One region of the Streptomyces sp. NPDC029151 genome, then DNA from elsewhere that is predicted to be linked to it. Evidence: predicted binding sites of a transcription regulator. Region 1 holds the regulator's gene; the other holds the start of a gene.
The links. Region 1 encodes HrcA, which represses chaperone genes, less so after heat shock. Its sites were predicted from a motif close to TTNGCACTCNGNNNNNCNGAGTGCNAA; they were not measured.
Positions count from the first base shown of each region.

Region 2: the regulator HrcA is predicted to act here: its motif matches at 2,775-2,801, upstream of groL (chaperonin GroEL).

Region 1 is NZ_JBVHWQ010000002.1:958,178-965,034, reverse strand. It holds gene ACZ4VF_RS12110 (DUF3097 domain-containing protein) at 1-509, opposite strand, end outside; gene ACZ4VF_RS12105 (MBL fold metallo-hydrolase) at 1,350-2,072, opposite strand; gene hrcA (heat-inducible transcriptional repressor HrcA) at 2,235-3,251, shown strand; gene dnaJ (molecular chaperone DnaJ) at 3,252-4,388, shown strand; gene ACZ4VF_RS12090 (nitronate monooxygenase) at 4,634-5,707, shown strand; gene ACZ4VF_RS12085 (16S rRNA (uracil(1498)-N(3))-methyltransferase) at 5,707-6,459, shown strand; gene ACZ4VF_RS12080 (VOC family protein) at 6,490-6,857, shown strand, end outside; gene ACZ4VF_RS12075 (hypothetical protein) at 6,824-6,857, opposite strand, start outside.
Region 2 is NZ_JBVHWQ010000006.1:438,592-445,448, forward strand. It holds gene ACZ4VF_RS24375 (Uma2 family endonuclease) at 212-892, shown strand; gene groL (chaperonin GroEL) at 989-2,611, opposite strand; gene ACZ4VF_RS24385 (cold-shock protein) at 2,911-3,114, opposite strand; gene ACZ4VF_RS24390 (MoaD/ThiS family protein) at 3,563-3,838, opposite strand; gene thrC (threonine synthase) at 3,987-5,270, opposite strand; SAM riboswitch class I at 5,289-5,432, opposite strand; gene ACZ4VF_RS24400 (glucosyl-3-phosphoglycerate synthase) at 5,589-6,533, shown strand; gene ACZ4VF_RS24405 (alpha,alpha-trehalose-phosphate synthase (UDP-forming)) at 6,608-6,857, shown strand, end outside.

The DNA of each region.
Region 1 (6,857 bases):
CCGGAGACGATGGAGGGCAGGTCGTCGACGCCCTCCAGGTACTCCACGACCACGCCCTCGACGCGCAGGTCGTCGCCCCACACCTTCTCGACCAGCTCGGCGTCGTGCCGGCCCTCGACGTAGATGCGGCCGGCGCGGGCCACGCGCGCGCGTGCCTGGGGGACGGCGACGGAGCCGGACGCCGTACGGGTGGGACGTACCGGGGCCGAGGGGGCGGGCCGTACGAGCGTCACCACGCGGCCCTCCAGCAGGAAGCCGCGCGGCTCCAGCGGGAACACCCGGTGCTTGCCGAAGCGGTCCTCCAGGGTCACCGTGCCGGCCTCGCAGCGGATCACCGCCCCGCAGAACCCGGTACCGGGCTCCTCCACCACCAGGCCCGGCTCGGCCGGCACCTCCGGCACGGGCTTCCGCTTCTTCCACGGAGGGGTCAGGTCGGCGGAGTACACACGAGGGCGCGGACCCGGGGGGCCCTCGTGGGAGGGGTGCTGGCGGGAGACGGGTGGGCGCATTCGGATGACGATAGGAGAACCCGTACGGAGCCGCTCACGACACGCCGGAGATCGAGCCGAAACGCCGGGTGTTCCGGGCCGGGGGTGGGTTTGCGCCGCACGGGTCTGCCGGGCGTCCCTCGCCGTGGGCCGGCTCGCGCCGCACAGGACCGCCGTGTGTTCCGCGCCGGGGTCCGGCTCGCGCCGCGCAGGACCGCCGTGTGTCCCGGGCCGGGGGCGGGCTCGCCCCGCACGAGTCCGCCGTGTGTTCCGCGCCGGGGTCCGGCTCGCCCCGCACAGGACCGCCGTGTGTCCCGGGCCGGGGGCGGGCTGGCGCCGCACGAGTCTGCCGGGCGTCCCGCGCCGTGGGCCAGCTCGCGCCGCACGAGTCCGCCGTGTGTCCCGCGCCTTGGTCCGGCTCGCCCCGCACAGGAACCGCCGTGCGTCCCGCGCCGTGGGCCAGCTCGCCCCGCACAAGACGGCCGTGCGTCCCGGGCCGGGGGCTCGCGCCGCACAGGACCGCCGGGTGTTCCGGGCCGGGGCCGGCTCGCCCCGCACGAGTCCGCCGTGTGTTCCGGGCCGGGGCCGGCTCGCCCCGCACGAGGCCGCCGTGCGTCCCGCGCCGGAGGCCGGCTCGCCCCGCACAGGACCGCCGGGCGTCCCGCGCCGGGATCCGGCTCGCCCCGCGCGAGTCCGCCGGCCGTCCCGCGCCGGAGGCCCGCCGCAGCCGCCGTCCCGCGCCGGAGGCCCGCCGCGGCCGCCGTCCCGCGCCGGAGGCCCGCCGCGGCCGCCGTCCCACGTCGGAGGCCCGCCGCAGCCGCCGTCCCGCGCCGGAGGCCCGCAGCCGCGCCCGGCCTCCGCTCACCCCACACCGAACCGCCTCGCCAGTTCGTCCCGCTGTCGTCGTACGAAGTCCGCGTCCACCACCGCTCCGTGGCCGGGTACGTACAGCGCGTCCTCGCCGCCGAGGGACAGCAGGCGGTCGAGGGCGTCCGGCCAGCGGGACGGGACCGCGTCCGGGCCCGCCTGGGGCTCGCCGGACTCCTCCACCAGGTCGCCGCAGAAGACCACCTCCGGATCGCCCGGCACCAGGACCGCGAGGTCGTACGCGGTGTGGCCGGGGCCCACGTTGGCCAGCAGCGCCTGGCGACCGCCGCCGAGGTCGAGGGTCCACTCGCCGGAGACCAGGTGCCGGGGGGCGGTCAGGGCCTCCACGGCCTCGTCGGCGTCGGCCACCGGCAGCCCGTTGCGGACCGCGTCCAGACGCAGCTCGTCGCGCTCGTGCGTCAGCGCGGCGTCCACCCCCACCGCCCCGTACAGCTCCGCCCCCGCGAACGCCGCCGCGCCGAAGACGTGGTCGAAGTGGGGGTGGGTGAGCGCGAGATGGGTCACACCGCCGCCCGCCAGCCGCTCGGCCCGCGCGCGCAGCCGGGCCCCCTCCGCCAGGCTCGAACCGGCGTCCACGAGGAGGGTCGTGCCCTCCCCCAGGACCAGCCCCGCCGTGCAGTCCCAGCCGGGCAGCCGGCACCGCCCCACCCCGGCGGTCAGCCGCTCCCACCCCAGCTCTTCCCAAGTCACGGTCATACCCGCGACGCTAGCGGTACGACCCCGTACCGCGGCCCGACCTTGCCCAGTGTGCACCCGACAGCCGTACACTGGGCCGGGGATCGCTGGCACTCGCGTGGGAAGAGTGCCAGGCGGAGGACCCGAAGGGACGAGGGGACGACATGCTGGAGGTGCGCGCGGATGCTGAGTGAACGCAGGCTTCAGGTACTGCGCGCCATCGTCCAGGACTACGTGGGCACCGAGGAGCCGGTCGGGTCGAAGGCCCTGACCGAGCGGCACAACCTCGGCGTCTCCCCGGCGACCGTCCGCAACGACATGGCGGCCCTGGAGGACGAGGGGTACATCGCCCAGCCGCACACCAGTGCCGGGCGCATCCCCACCGACAAGGGCTACCGGCTGTTCGTGGACAAGCTCGCGGGCGTGAAGCCGATGACCGCGCCCGAGCGCCGCGCCATCCAGAACTTCCTGGAGGGCGCCGTCGACCTCGACGACGTCGTGGCGCGGACCGTGCGGCTGCTCGCCCAGCTCACGCGGCAGGTCGCCGTCGTGCAGTACCCGTCGCTGACCCGGTCCACGGTCCGGCACGTCGAGCTGCTCTCGCTCGCTCCGGCGCGCGTGATGCTCGTGCTGATCACGGACACCGGCCGGGTCGAGCAGCGCATGGTCGACTGCCCGGCGCCGTTCGGCGAGGCCTCGCTGGCGGATCTGCGGGCGCGGCTGAACAGCCGGGTCGCCGGCCGCCGTTTCGCGGACGTGCCGAAGCTGCTGGAGGACCTGCCGGACGCCTTCGAGCCGGAGGACCGCGGTACGGTCTCCACGGTGCTCTCCACTCTTCTGGAGACACTCGTGGAGGAGAACGAGGAGCGGTTGATGATCGGCGGCACCGCCAATCTGACCCGTTTCGGACATGACTTCCCCCTCACGATCCGGCCCGTCCTGGAGGCACTGGAGGAGCAGGTCGTGCTCCTCAAGCTCCTCGGCGAGGCGAAGGACCCGGGCGTGACCGTGCGCATCGGCCACGAGAACGCCCACGAAGGACTCAACTCCACCTCCGTCGTGTCGGTCGGCTACGGTTCTGGCGGCGAGGCGGTTGCCAAGCTCGGCGTGGTCGGACCGACCCGCATGGACTACCCGGGAACGATGGGAGCGGTACGCGCAGTGGCACGGTACGTCGGACAGATCCTGGCGGAGTCGTAAGTGGCCACGGACTACTACGCCGTTCTCGGCGTGCGCCGCGACGCGTCGCAGGATGAGATCAAGAAGGCGTTCCGTCGGCTCGCTCGCGAGCTGCACCCGGACGTCAACCCCGATCCGAAGACCCAGGAGCGGTTCAAGGAGATCAACGCCGCTTACGAGGTGCTGTCGGACCCGCAGAAGAAGCAGGTCTACGACCTCGGCGGCGACCCGCTCTCCCAGTCGGGCGGGGCCGGCGCGGGCGGCTTCGGCGCCGGCGGCTTCGGCAACTTCTCCGACATCATGGACGCGTTCTTCGGTACGGCGTCGCAGCGCGGGCCGCGCTCGCGCACCCGGCGCGGCCAGGACGCGATGATCCGGATCGAGGTGGAGCTGGACGAGGCGGCCTTCGGGACCACCAAGGACATCCAGGTCGACACCGCGATCGTCTGCAACACCTGCAACGGCGAGGGAGCCGCCCCCGGCACCTCCGCGCAGACGTGTGACATGTGCCGCGGCCGGGGTGAGGTCTCCCAGGTCACCCGGTCCTTCCTGGGCCAGGTCATGACCTCCCGCCCGTGCCCCCAGTGCCAGGGCTTCGGCACGGTCGTGCCGACCCCGTGCCCGGAGTGCGCCGGCGACGGCCGGGTCCGCTCGCGGCGGACCCTGACCGTGAAGATCCCGGCCGGTGTCGACAACGGCACCCGGATCCAGCTCGCCGGCGAGGGCGAGGTCGGCCCCGGCGGCGGCCCGGCCGGCGACCTGTACGTCGAGATCCACGAGCTGCCGCACCCGACGTTCCAGCGGCGCGGTGACGACCTGCACTGCACGGTCACCATCCCCATGACGGCGGCGGCCCTCGGCACCAAGGTGCCGCTGGAGACGCTGGACGGCATGGAGGAGGTCGACATCCGGCCCGGCACCCAGTCCGGCCAGTCGATCCCGCTGCACGGCCGGGGCGTCACGCATCTGCGCGGCGGCGGCCGGGGCGACCTGATCGTGCACGTCGAGGTGACCACCCCGACCAAGCTGGACCCCGAGCAGGAGCGACTGCTGCGCGAGCTGGCCAAGCTGCGCGGCGAGGAGCGGCCGCAGGGGCAGTTCCAGCCCGGTCAGCAGGGGCTGTTCTCCCGGCTGAAGGACGCGTTCAACGGGCGCTGACGTGGCCCGCGGGGCCGGCCGGGACGTGCGGGGACCGGCCCCGGGCCGGCGCGGCCGGGCCGGTCGGCGGAGGCTGTTCCCCGGCCCGGAGGACGCGTTCGGCGGGCGCTGCCCCTGACCGTCCCCCGACCGTCGGGGAACGCCGGGCGGCGGCGTACGGAGGGCTCCCGCCCCGTGTGCCAGGGGCCTGATGCCGGGGGAAGCCCGGATTCGGACTTGTACGGAGGACGTGACAACATGCGGTCATGTCCTCCGCACTGACCGATCTCTTCCCCCAGCCGATCGTGCAGGCCCCCATGGCGGGCGGCGTCTCCGTCCCGCGGCTCGCCGCCGCCGTCTCCGAGGCCGGTGGCCTGGGCTTCCTCGCCGCCGGGTACAAGACGGCCGACGGCATGTACCAGGAGATCAAGCAGCTGCGGGGGCTCACGAGCCGCCCGTTCGGCGTGAACGTGTTCGTGCCGCAGTCGGACCAGGCCGAGTCCGGCGCGGTGGAGGTGTACGCGCACCAGCTGGCCGGCGAGGCCGCCTGGTACGACACCGAGCTGGGCGACCCGGACAGCGGCCGCGACGACGGCTACGACGCCAAGCTCGCCGTCCTCCTCGACAACCCGGTGCCGGTGGTCTCCTTCCACTTCGGCGTGCCGGCCCGCGAGGTGCTCGACCGGTTCCGCCGGGCCGGGACCCTCACCCTGGTCACCGCCACCACCGCGGAGGAGGCCCGCGCGGTCGAGCGGGCCGGGGCGGACGCGGTGATCGCGCAGGGCGTGGAGGCCGGCGGCCACCAGGGCACCCACCGGGACCTCCCGGAGAACGACGGCTCCGGCATCGGACTGCTGTCGCTGGTCGCGCAGGTGCGGGAGGCCGTGCGGATCCCGGTCGTCGCCGCCGGCGGCATCATGCGCGGCAGCCAGATCGCCGCCGTCCTCGCGGCGGGCGCGAGCGCGGCCCAGCTGGGCACCGCCTTCCTCGCCACTCCCGAGTCCGGGGCGCACGCCCTGCACAAACAGGCGCTGACCAACCCCCTGTTCGCGCGCACCGAGCTGACCCGTGCCTTCACCGGACGCCCGGCCCGCGCGCTCGTCAACCGCTTCCTGCGCGAGCACGGCCCGTACGCCCCCGCCGCCTACCCGGAGGTCGGCCACCTCACCGCGCCGCTGCGCAAGGCCGCCGCGAAGGCCGGGGACGCGCAGGGCCTGGCGCTGTGGGCGGGACAGGGGCACCGGATGGCGCGGGAGCTGCCGGCCGGACGGCTGGTGGAGGTACTGGCGGCCGAACTCGCCGAGGCCGGGACAGCGTTGTCGGCCGGGGGTGGTGCGTGATGACCGCGCCGGTGTTCGTCGTCGACTCGCTGGAGGGCGTGGGCCCCGGCTCCGTCGTCGACGTCCAGGGCCCCGAGGGGCGGCACGCCGTCTCGGTACGGCGGTTGCAGCCGGGCGAGCACGTGGTCCTCACCGACGGCAGGGGCCGGGGCGCGGCCGGGGCCGTCGTCAGCGTGTCGGGCAAGGACCACCTGGTGGTCGAGCCCTCCGAGTTCCCGGTGGAGCCCGAGCCCAGCCCCCGCATCACCGTCGTCCAGGCCCTGCCCAAGGGGGACCGCGGCGAACTGGCCGTGGAGACGATGACGGAGACCGGTGTCGACGCGATCGTGCCCTGGCAGGCGGCCCGGTGCATCACCCAGTGGAAGGGCGAGCGGGGGCTGAAGGCGCTCGCCAAGTGGCGGGCCACCGCACGGGAGGCCGGCAAGCAGTCCCGGCGGCTGCGCTTCCCGGAGGTCGCGGACCTGGCGACCACCAGGCAGGTCGCCGAGCTCCTCGCCGCCGCCGACTTCGCCGCCGTGCTCCACTCCGACTTCGAGCACGTCAGCCGGCCCCTGGCCACCGCCGAACTCCCCACCGAGGGCGAGATCGTGCTGGTCGTGGGGCCGGAGGGCGGCGTCTCCCGGGACGAGCTGGCGCTCTTCGAGGAGGCGGGCGCGAAGGCCTGCGTCCTCGGTCCCACCGTCCTGCGCACGTCCACCGCCGGCACCGCCGCGACGGCCCTGCTGCTGGGCCGCACCGGCCGCTGGTCCTGACCCCTCGTCCCGACCCGTCGCGGAGGCCCCGTGGAACTCGCCCAAGTCCGGCTCCTGGTCACCGACTTCCCCGCCTGCTACCGCTTCTACGCCGACGTCCTCGGCCTCAAGCCGCAGTCCGGCGCCGCACGCGGCCCGTACGAGAAGTTCAGCCCGCACACCGGCTCCGCCGGGATCGCCCTGCAGGACCGGGCGATGATGGCCGAGGTCCTGGCCGAACTGGGCGACACCGCCACCGGCCACCGCTCCCTGGTCGTCCTGCGCGTGGACGACCTCGACGCCTACTGCGCGGAAATCACCTCCCGCGGCGCCACCCTGCTGCACGGTCCGGCCCCCATGACCGACCGCATGCGCGTCGCCCACCTCAAGGACCCGGAGGGCAACCTGGTGGAGCTCCA
Region 2 (6,857 bases), on a different contig from region 1:
AGGCGCTGCCCGGGGGCGTGTGCAGAGGGTGCCGGGGTGAACGCGCCCCCGGGCACCCCCGTATGCCCCTGCCGACCCCCGCGGTCCACGCCCGCGCAGGTGAGATCCGGGCTGCGATGTCCCTACGACGACACGAGAGGACACACGTATGACGGCTTCCACGGTCCGGCACGACCACTCAGGGGCACGATGGAGGGGAGGAGGCGACGCCATGACCCCTGACACCGAAGAACGCCCGCAGATGTCCGTCGAGGACTTCGAGGAACTCGTCCGCAGGGCTCCGAGGGAGCTGCGGAGCCGGCTGGAGTTCCTGGGCGGGAGGCTGTGCGTCCGGCACGGTGCGCTCGACGTGGAGGAGTTCGAGGAACTGGCCGCCGCAGCCCCCGAAACCGTGCGGCTCGAATACGTCAACGGAAAGGTAGTAGTCAAGGCCATGCCGGACGGCAACCACACGTCGATCTTCATGTGGCTGCTGCGCCAGTGCATGCAGCAACGGCCTGAGCTCGACCTCGCGCCCGAGCGAGGCGTCAAGGCCGAGGCGTACCGCAAGGGACGTGCCATCACGGACGGCTTCCTCGCGCCCGTGGACCACTTCAAGGGACACGGCAACTGGTCCGAGACCGACGGCGCCCTCATGGCCGTGGAGATCACCTCCCACGACCGCGACACCGACCAGCGCGACCGCGTCGACAAGCCCGTGGGGTACGCGGCGGCCGAGATTCCCGTCTACCTCCTCATCGACCGTGACAGCCGCACGGTCAGCGTGTACAGCGAACCGAAGGACGGGCGTTACCTCCAGTGCTCCACCCACCCCTGGGGCGCCACCGTCGAGCTGCCGCCGCCCGTGGGCATCACCCTCGACACGGACAAGCTCAAGGACTACGCCGACTGAGCCGGAACCCGGGAACGCCCGAGGGCGGCACCCCCAGCCGGAAGCTGGACGTGCCGCCCTCGGTTCGCAGGACAGGCGATCAACCCTCAGGGTCGATCAGAAGTCCATGTCACCGCCCGGCATGCCGCCGCCGGCCGGCGCGGCGGCCTTCTCCGGCTTGTCGGCGATGACGGCCTCGGTGGTGAGGAACAGCGCGGCGATGGAGGCGGCGTTCTGCAGCGCGGAACGGGTCACCTTCGCCGGGTCGATGATGCCCTCGGCGACCAGGTCGACGTACTCGCCGGTCGCGGCGTTGAGGCCGTGGCCCGGGGTGAGGTTGCGGACCTTCTCCACCACGACGCCGCCCTCGAGGCCGGCGTTGACGGCGATCTGCTTCAGCGGGGCCTCCAGGGCGATGCGCACGGCGTTGGCGCCGGTCGCCTCGTCACCCTCGAGCTCCAGCTTCTCGAAGACCTGGGAGGCCTGCAGCAGGGCCACGCCACCACCGGCGACGATGCCCTCCTCGACGGCCGCCTTCGCGTTGCGGACGGCGTCCTCGATGCGGTGCTTGCGCTCCTTGAGCTCCACCTCGGTGGCGGCACCGGCCTTGATGACGGCCACGCCGCCCGCGAGCTTCGCCAGGCGCTCCTGGAGCTTCTCGCGGTCGTAGTCCGAGTCGCTGTTCTCGATCTCGGCGCGGATCTGGTTCACGCGGCCGTTGACCTGCTCGGAGGAGCCGGCACCGTCGACGATGGTGGTCTCGTCCTTGGTGATGACGACCTTGCGGGCGCGGCCCAGGAGGTCCAGGGTCGCGTTCTCCAGCTTGAGGCCGACCTCCTCGGAGATGACCTCGCCGCCCGTGAGGATGGCGATGTCGCCGAGCATGGCCTTGCGGCGGTCGCCGAAGCCCGGGGCCTTGACGGCGACGGACTTGAAGGTGCCGCGGATCTTGTTGACGACCAGGGTCGACAGGGCCTCGCCCTCGACGTCCTCGGCGATGATCAGCAGCGGCTTGCCCGACTGCATGACCTTCTCCAGGAGCGGGAGCAGGTCCTTGACGGAGCCGATCTTGGAGTTCGCGATGAGGATGTACGGGTCCTCGAGCGACGCCTCCATGCGCTCCATGTCGGTGGCGAAGTAGGCGGAGATGTAGCCCTTGTCGAAGCGCATGCCCTCGGTGAGCTCGAGCTCCAGGCCGAAGGTGTTGCTCTCCTCGACGGTGATGACGCCTTCCTTGCCGACCTTGTCCATGGCCTCGGCGATCAGCTCGCCGATCTGGGTGTCGGCGGCGGAGATGGACGCGGTGGAGGCGATCTGCTCCTTGGTCTCGACGTCCTTCGCCTGCTCCAGCAGGGCGGCGGAGACGGCCTCGACGGCCTTCTCGATACCGCGCTTCAGAGCCATCGGGTTGGCGCCGGCGGCGACGTTGCGCAGGCCTTCCTTGACCAGGGCCTGGGCGAGCACGGTCGCGGTGGTCGTACCGTCACCGGCGACGTCGTCCGTCTTCTTGGCGACTTCCTTGACCAGCTCGGCGCCGATCTTCTCGTACGGGTCCTCGAGCTCGATCTCCTTGGCGATGGAGACACCATCGTTGGTGATCGTGGGGGCGCCCCACTTCTTCTCGAGGACGACGTTGCGGCCCTTGGGGCCGAGCGTCACCTTCACGGCGTCCGCGAGCTGGTTCATGCCGCGCTCGAGGCCGCGCCGCGCCTCCTCGTCGAACGCGATGATCTTGGCCATGTGAAGTGGTCCCTCCAGGACTGGGGGTGATTCCTTCGGACCGCGCCCGCGCCCGCGACGGACGGCTCGCCGGCCTCGTGATCCCTTGCACCACACGGCCCGCGGGCCTCACCGACCCGGTCCTTCGCTGTCACTCTCACCTTCAGAGTGCTAACGCCAATGATTAGCACTCGGCATGGTCGAGTGCAAGCGCCCGGCGGGGTACGGCGTCCCCGTCAGCCACCCGCGAACAGAGCCGTCCGGGTACGGCGAAGGGCCCGCACCCTCTGCGAGGTGCGGGCCCTTCGGACAAGAAACGTTCAGGCGGTGACGCGAACCATGTCGGCCTGCGGGCCCTTCTGGCCCTGCGAGATCTCGAACTCGACCCGCTGGCCCTCTTCCAGGGTGCGGTAGCCGTCCATCTGAATGGCGCTGTAGTGGACGAAGACGTCCGCACCACCGTCGACCGCGATGAAGCCGTACCCCTTCTCCGCGTTGAACCACTTGACGGTGCCCTGAGCCATGCCTAACTCCCCTATTACTGGCCCTTGCACAGATCCACACTTCGCGGACCCGGGTCAGACCTCACCCCCCATTGGTCGGGGGCGTGCGCCGGAACGCGTCGACCGCGGCTGAATGTATCTGTCCAACTGCCGTCTGCAACAGGTCAATCGGACGAGAATTCTGGACGCGAGGGGTCAGGAATCTGGGGAGAATTCACCCGGATTCGGGGCAAGTCGGGCTCCATAAAAGCCGCAAAAGCCACAGAGAACCCGCACACTTTGGCTACTTCTTGTCGGGGCGCGCGGCATGTTTTCCGGGCCCGCGACCCGGGGGTCCCGGCCGTGTTCCCCAACTCTACCGCGCTCAATCACACAGAATTGCCCCCTCCGCTTCTCTCACGGAGAGGGCAATCCGACAGACACTCGGTAATCGACGTTACCGAAGGTAATGAGCGGACATATGGACGGCTCAGCCGCCCGCGACCGCCGGAATGATCGACACGCCGGCGCCGTCCGGGGTCACCGTCTCCAGGCCCTGCTCGAAACGGACGTCGTCGTCGTTGACGTACACGTTCACGAAGCGGCGCAGCTTGCCCTGGTCGTCCAGCACGCGCGCGGCGATGCCCGTGTGGTTCTTCTCCAGGTCGGCGATGACCTCGGCGAGCGTCGCGCCCTCGGCGGCGACCTCGGCCTGCCCGCCGGTGTAGGTGCGCAGGATGGTGGGGATGCGAACGGTCACGCTCATGCGGTCGGACCTCCGGTCGGGTTCACGGGTGCGGCGGGGCGGTGCCCCAGGGGGGCGGGGCTGTGACGAGTGTGCGGCTGCCGCCGCGCGGGCGCGACCGGCCCCCACCGGCCGGCGGGGTGTGTGCGGCCTCCCGGCGCGGCGCCCGTCATGCGAGGCCGGCCTCTCGGAAGGAGTCCAGGGTGGGGCGGATCGTGGCGGTCAGGCCGGTCCCGGCCACCGCGTCCAGGGTCTTCAGGCCGTCGCCGGTGTTGAGGACGACCGTGGTCTTCGCCGGGTCCAGCAGGCCCGCCTCGAGCAGCTTGCGGGTGACGCCGACGGTCACCCCGCCGGCCGTCTCCGCGAAGACGCCCTCGGTGCGGGCCAGCAGCTTGATGGCGTCCACGATCTCGGCGTCCGTCACGTCCTCCACGGCACCGCCGGTGCGGCGGGCGATGTCCAGGACGTACGGACCGTCGGCCGGGTTGCCGATGGCCAGGGACTTGGCGATGGTGTCCGGCTTCTGCGGGCGGACCACGTCGTGGCCGGCCTTGAAGGCGGTGGACACCGGGGAGCAGCCCTCGGCCTGCGCGCCGAAGATCTTGTAGGGCCTGTCCTCGACCAGCCCCAGCCTGATCAGCTCCTGGAGCCCCTTGTCGATCTTCGTGAGCTGGGAGCCGGAGGCGATCGGGACGACCAGCTGGTCGGGCAGGCGCCAGCCCAGCTGCTCGGCGATCTCGTACGCGAGGGTCTTGGAGCCCTCCGCGTAGTACGGCCGCAGGTTGACGTTGACGAAGCCCCAGCCCTCGCCGGCCGGGTCGCCGATCAGCTCGGAGCAGAAGCGGTTCACGTCGTCGTAGTTGCCGTCGATGCCGACCAGCTCACCGCCGTAGACCGCGGCCATGACGACCTTGCCCTGCTCCAGGTCGTGCGGGATGAACACGCAGGAGCGGAAGCCGGCCCGGGCGGCGGCGGCGCCGACGGCACCGGCCAGGTTGCCGGTGGAGGAGCAGGAGAGGGTGGTGAAGCCGAAGGCGCGGGCGGCCTCCAGGGCCTGGGCGACGACCCGGTCCTTGAAGGAGTGGGTCGGGTTGCCGGAGTCGTCCTTCACGTAGAGCCCGCCGGTCACGCCCAGCTCGCGCGCCAGGTTGTCGGCCTTGACGAGCTTGGTCCAGCCGGGGTTCAGGTTGGGCTTGCCGGCGACGTCCGCGGGCACCGGCAGCAGCGGCGCGTACCGCCAGATGTTCGCGGGACCGGCCTCGATGCGACGGCGCAGTTCCTCGGTGTCGTAGGCGGAGAAGTCGTAGGCGATCTCGAGCGGGCCGAAGCACTCCTCGCAGGCGAAGACCGGGCCGAGCGGCACCCGGTGGCCGCACTCGCGACAGCTCAGTGCCGCGGCGGGGCCGAGGTCGACGGTGGATTCGCTGGAGGTTGCAACTGTCTGCACAGCCATGTGAGGCGAGGCCCTTTCTCCTCATCTTCCTCACGACGCATCTCGCCGTGAGACGGATTTGGCACCTTCCCTAGCCGGGAGCCTCGCTGTGAAAGACGAGAATCGGCTGGAGGGTTGCCGGGGCTTCATCGGGCCGTGTCCCTCTGCCCCTCTGGATGAGCGGTATGCGGTTGTGAACGCCGGCCGACCCCCGACATGCGATGGTCATCGGCGTTGTTCAAGACTGTAACCGAAGGCCAGGACAGTTGAGATAGTCGTCCGAACCGCGAGATGGATCACACGGTGGCGTGTGGTCGTGACAGTGAGGAGCCGCCGACCGTGCTGGAAGAAGTCGAGCGCTGGCTGAGCACCCGCTCCTGGTCCGTGGCCGACCGCCCGCTGCACCAGGTGCTGGCCGCCAAGCAGCGCACCGGCCAGACGATCAGCGTCGTCCTGCCCGCCCTCAACGAGGAGGAGACCGTCGGCGACATCGTCGCGGTCATCCGGCACGACCTCGTGGAGCGGGTGCCGCTCGTCGACGAGGTCGTGGTCGTCGACTCCGGCTCCACCGACCGCACCTCCGAGGTCGCCGCCCGCGCCGGCGCCCGGGTCGTGCACCGCGACGACATCCTGCCGCGCATCCCCGCCGTCCCCGGCAAGGGCGAGGTGCTGTGGCGCTCGCTGCTGGTGACCGGCGGGGACATCGTCTGTTTCATCGACGCGGACCTGAGGGAGTTCTCCTCCGACTTCGTCACCGGGATCGTCGGCCCGCTGCTCACCGACCCGGACGTCGACCTGGTCAAGGGCATGTACGACCGCCCGCTCGCCGGCGGTGCCGGGCAGGGCGGCCGGGTCACCGAGCTCATGGCCCGTCCGCTGCTGAACATGCACTGGCCGCAGCTGGCCGGGTTCGTGCAGCCGCTGGGCGGCGAGTACGCGGCCCGCCGCTCCCTGCTGGAGCAGCTGCCGTTCCCCGTGGGCTACGGCGTGGAGCTGGGCATGCTGGTCGACGCGCTGCACCTGGTGGGCCTGGACGCGCTGGCCCAGGTCGACGTGGGCGTGCGCAAGCACCGGCACCAGGACGGGCAGGCACTCGGGAGGATGGCGGCGGCGATCTACCGCACGGCCCAGCTGCGGCTCGCGCGCGGGCACCTCGTCCGGCCCTCCCTCACCCAGTTCGAGCGGGGGCAGGACGGGTTCGAGCCGCGTACCTACTCGGTGGACACCGAGGAACGGCCGCCCATGGTGGAGATCGCGGAGTACGCCGAACGGAAGGTGGCGTGAACGTGCCGTATACGGTCCTTCCGCCTGGCGAGCCCTACGTTTGAGGGTTTGGGGGCCGGGCTAGGTTGAGGCGTATGGCTTTCACGCGTGCTGCTGGTGACAAGGCTCAGGTGCTGGTCGCGTCGAATCGCGGCCCGGTCTCCTATCAGGTGGGCGAGGGCGGTGCGCTGCACGCCAGACGGGGCGGCGGCGGCCTGGTCTCGGGGCTGTCCGCCATCGGCTCGGACGCGGGCTCGGTCTGGGTCTGCGCCGCGCTCGGCGACGGCGACCGGGCGGCGGTGCGGCGCGCGGACGGCGGGCTGCTGCCGGCCGAGGACACCGGCG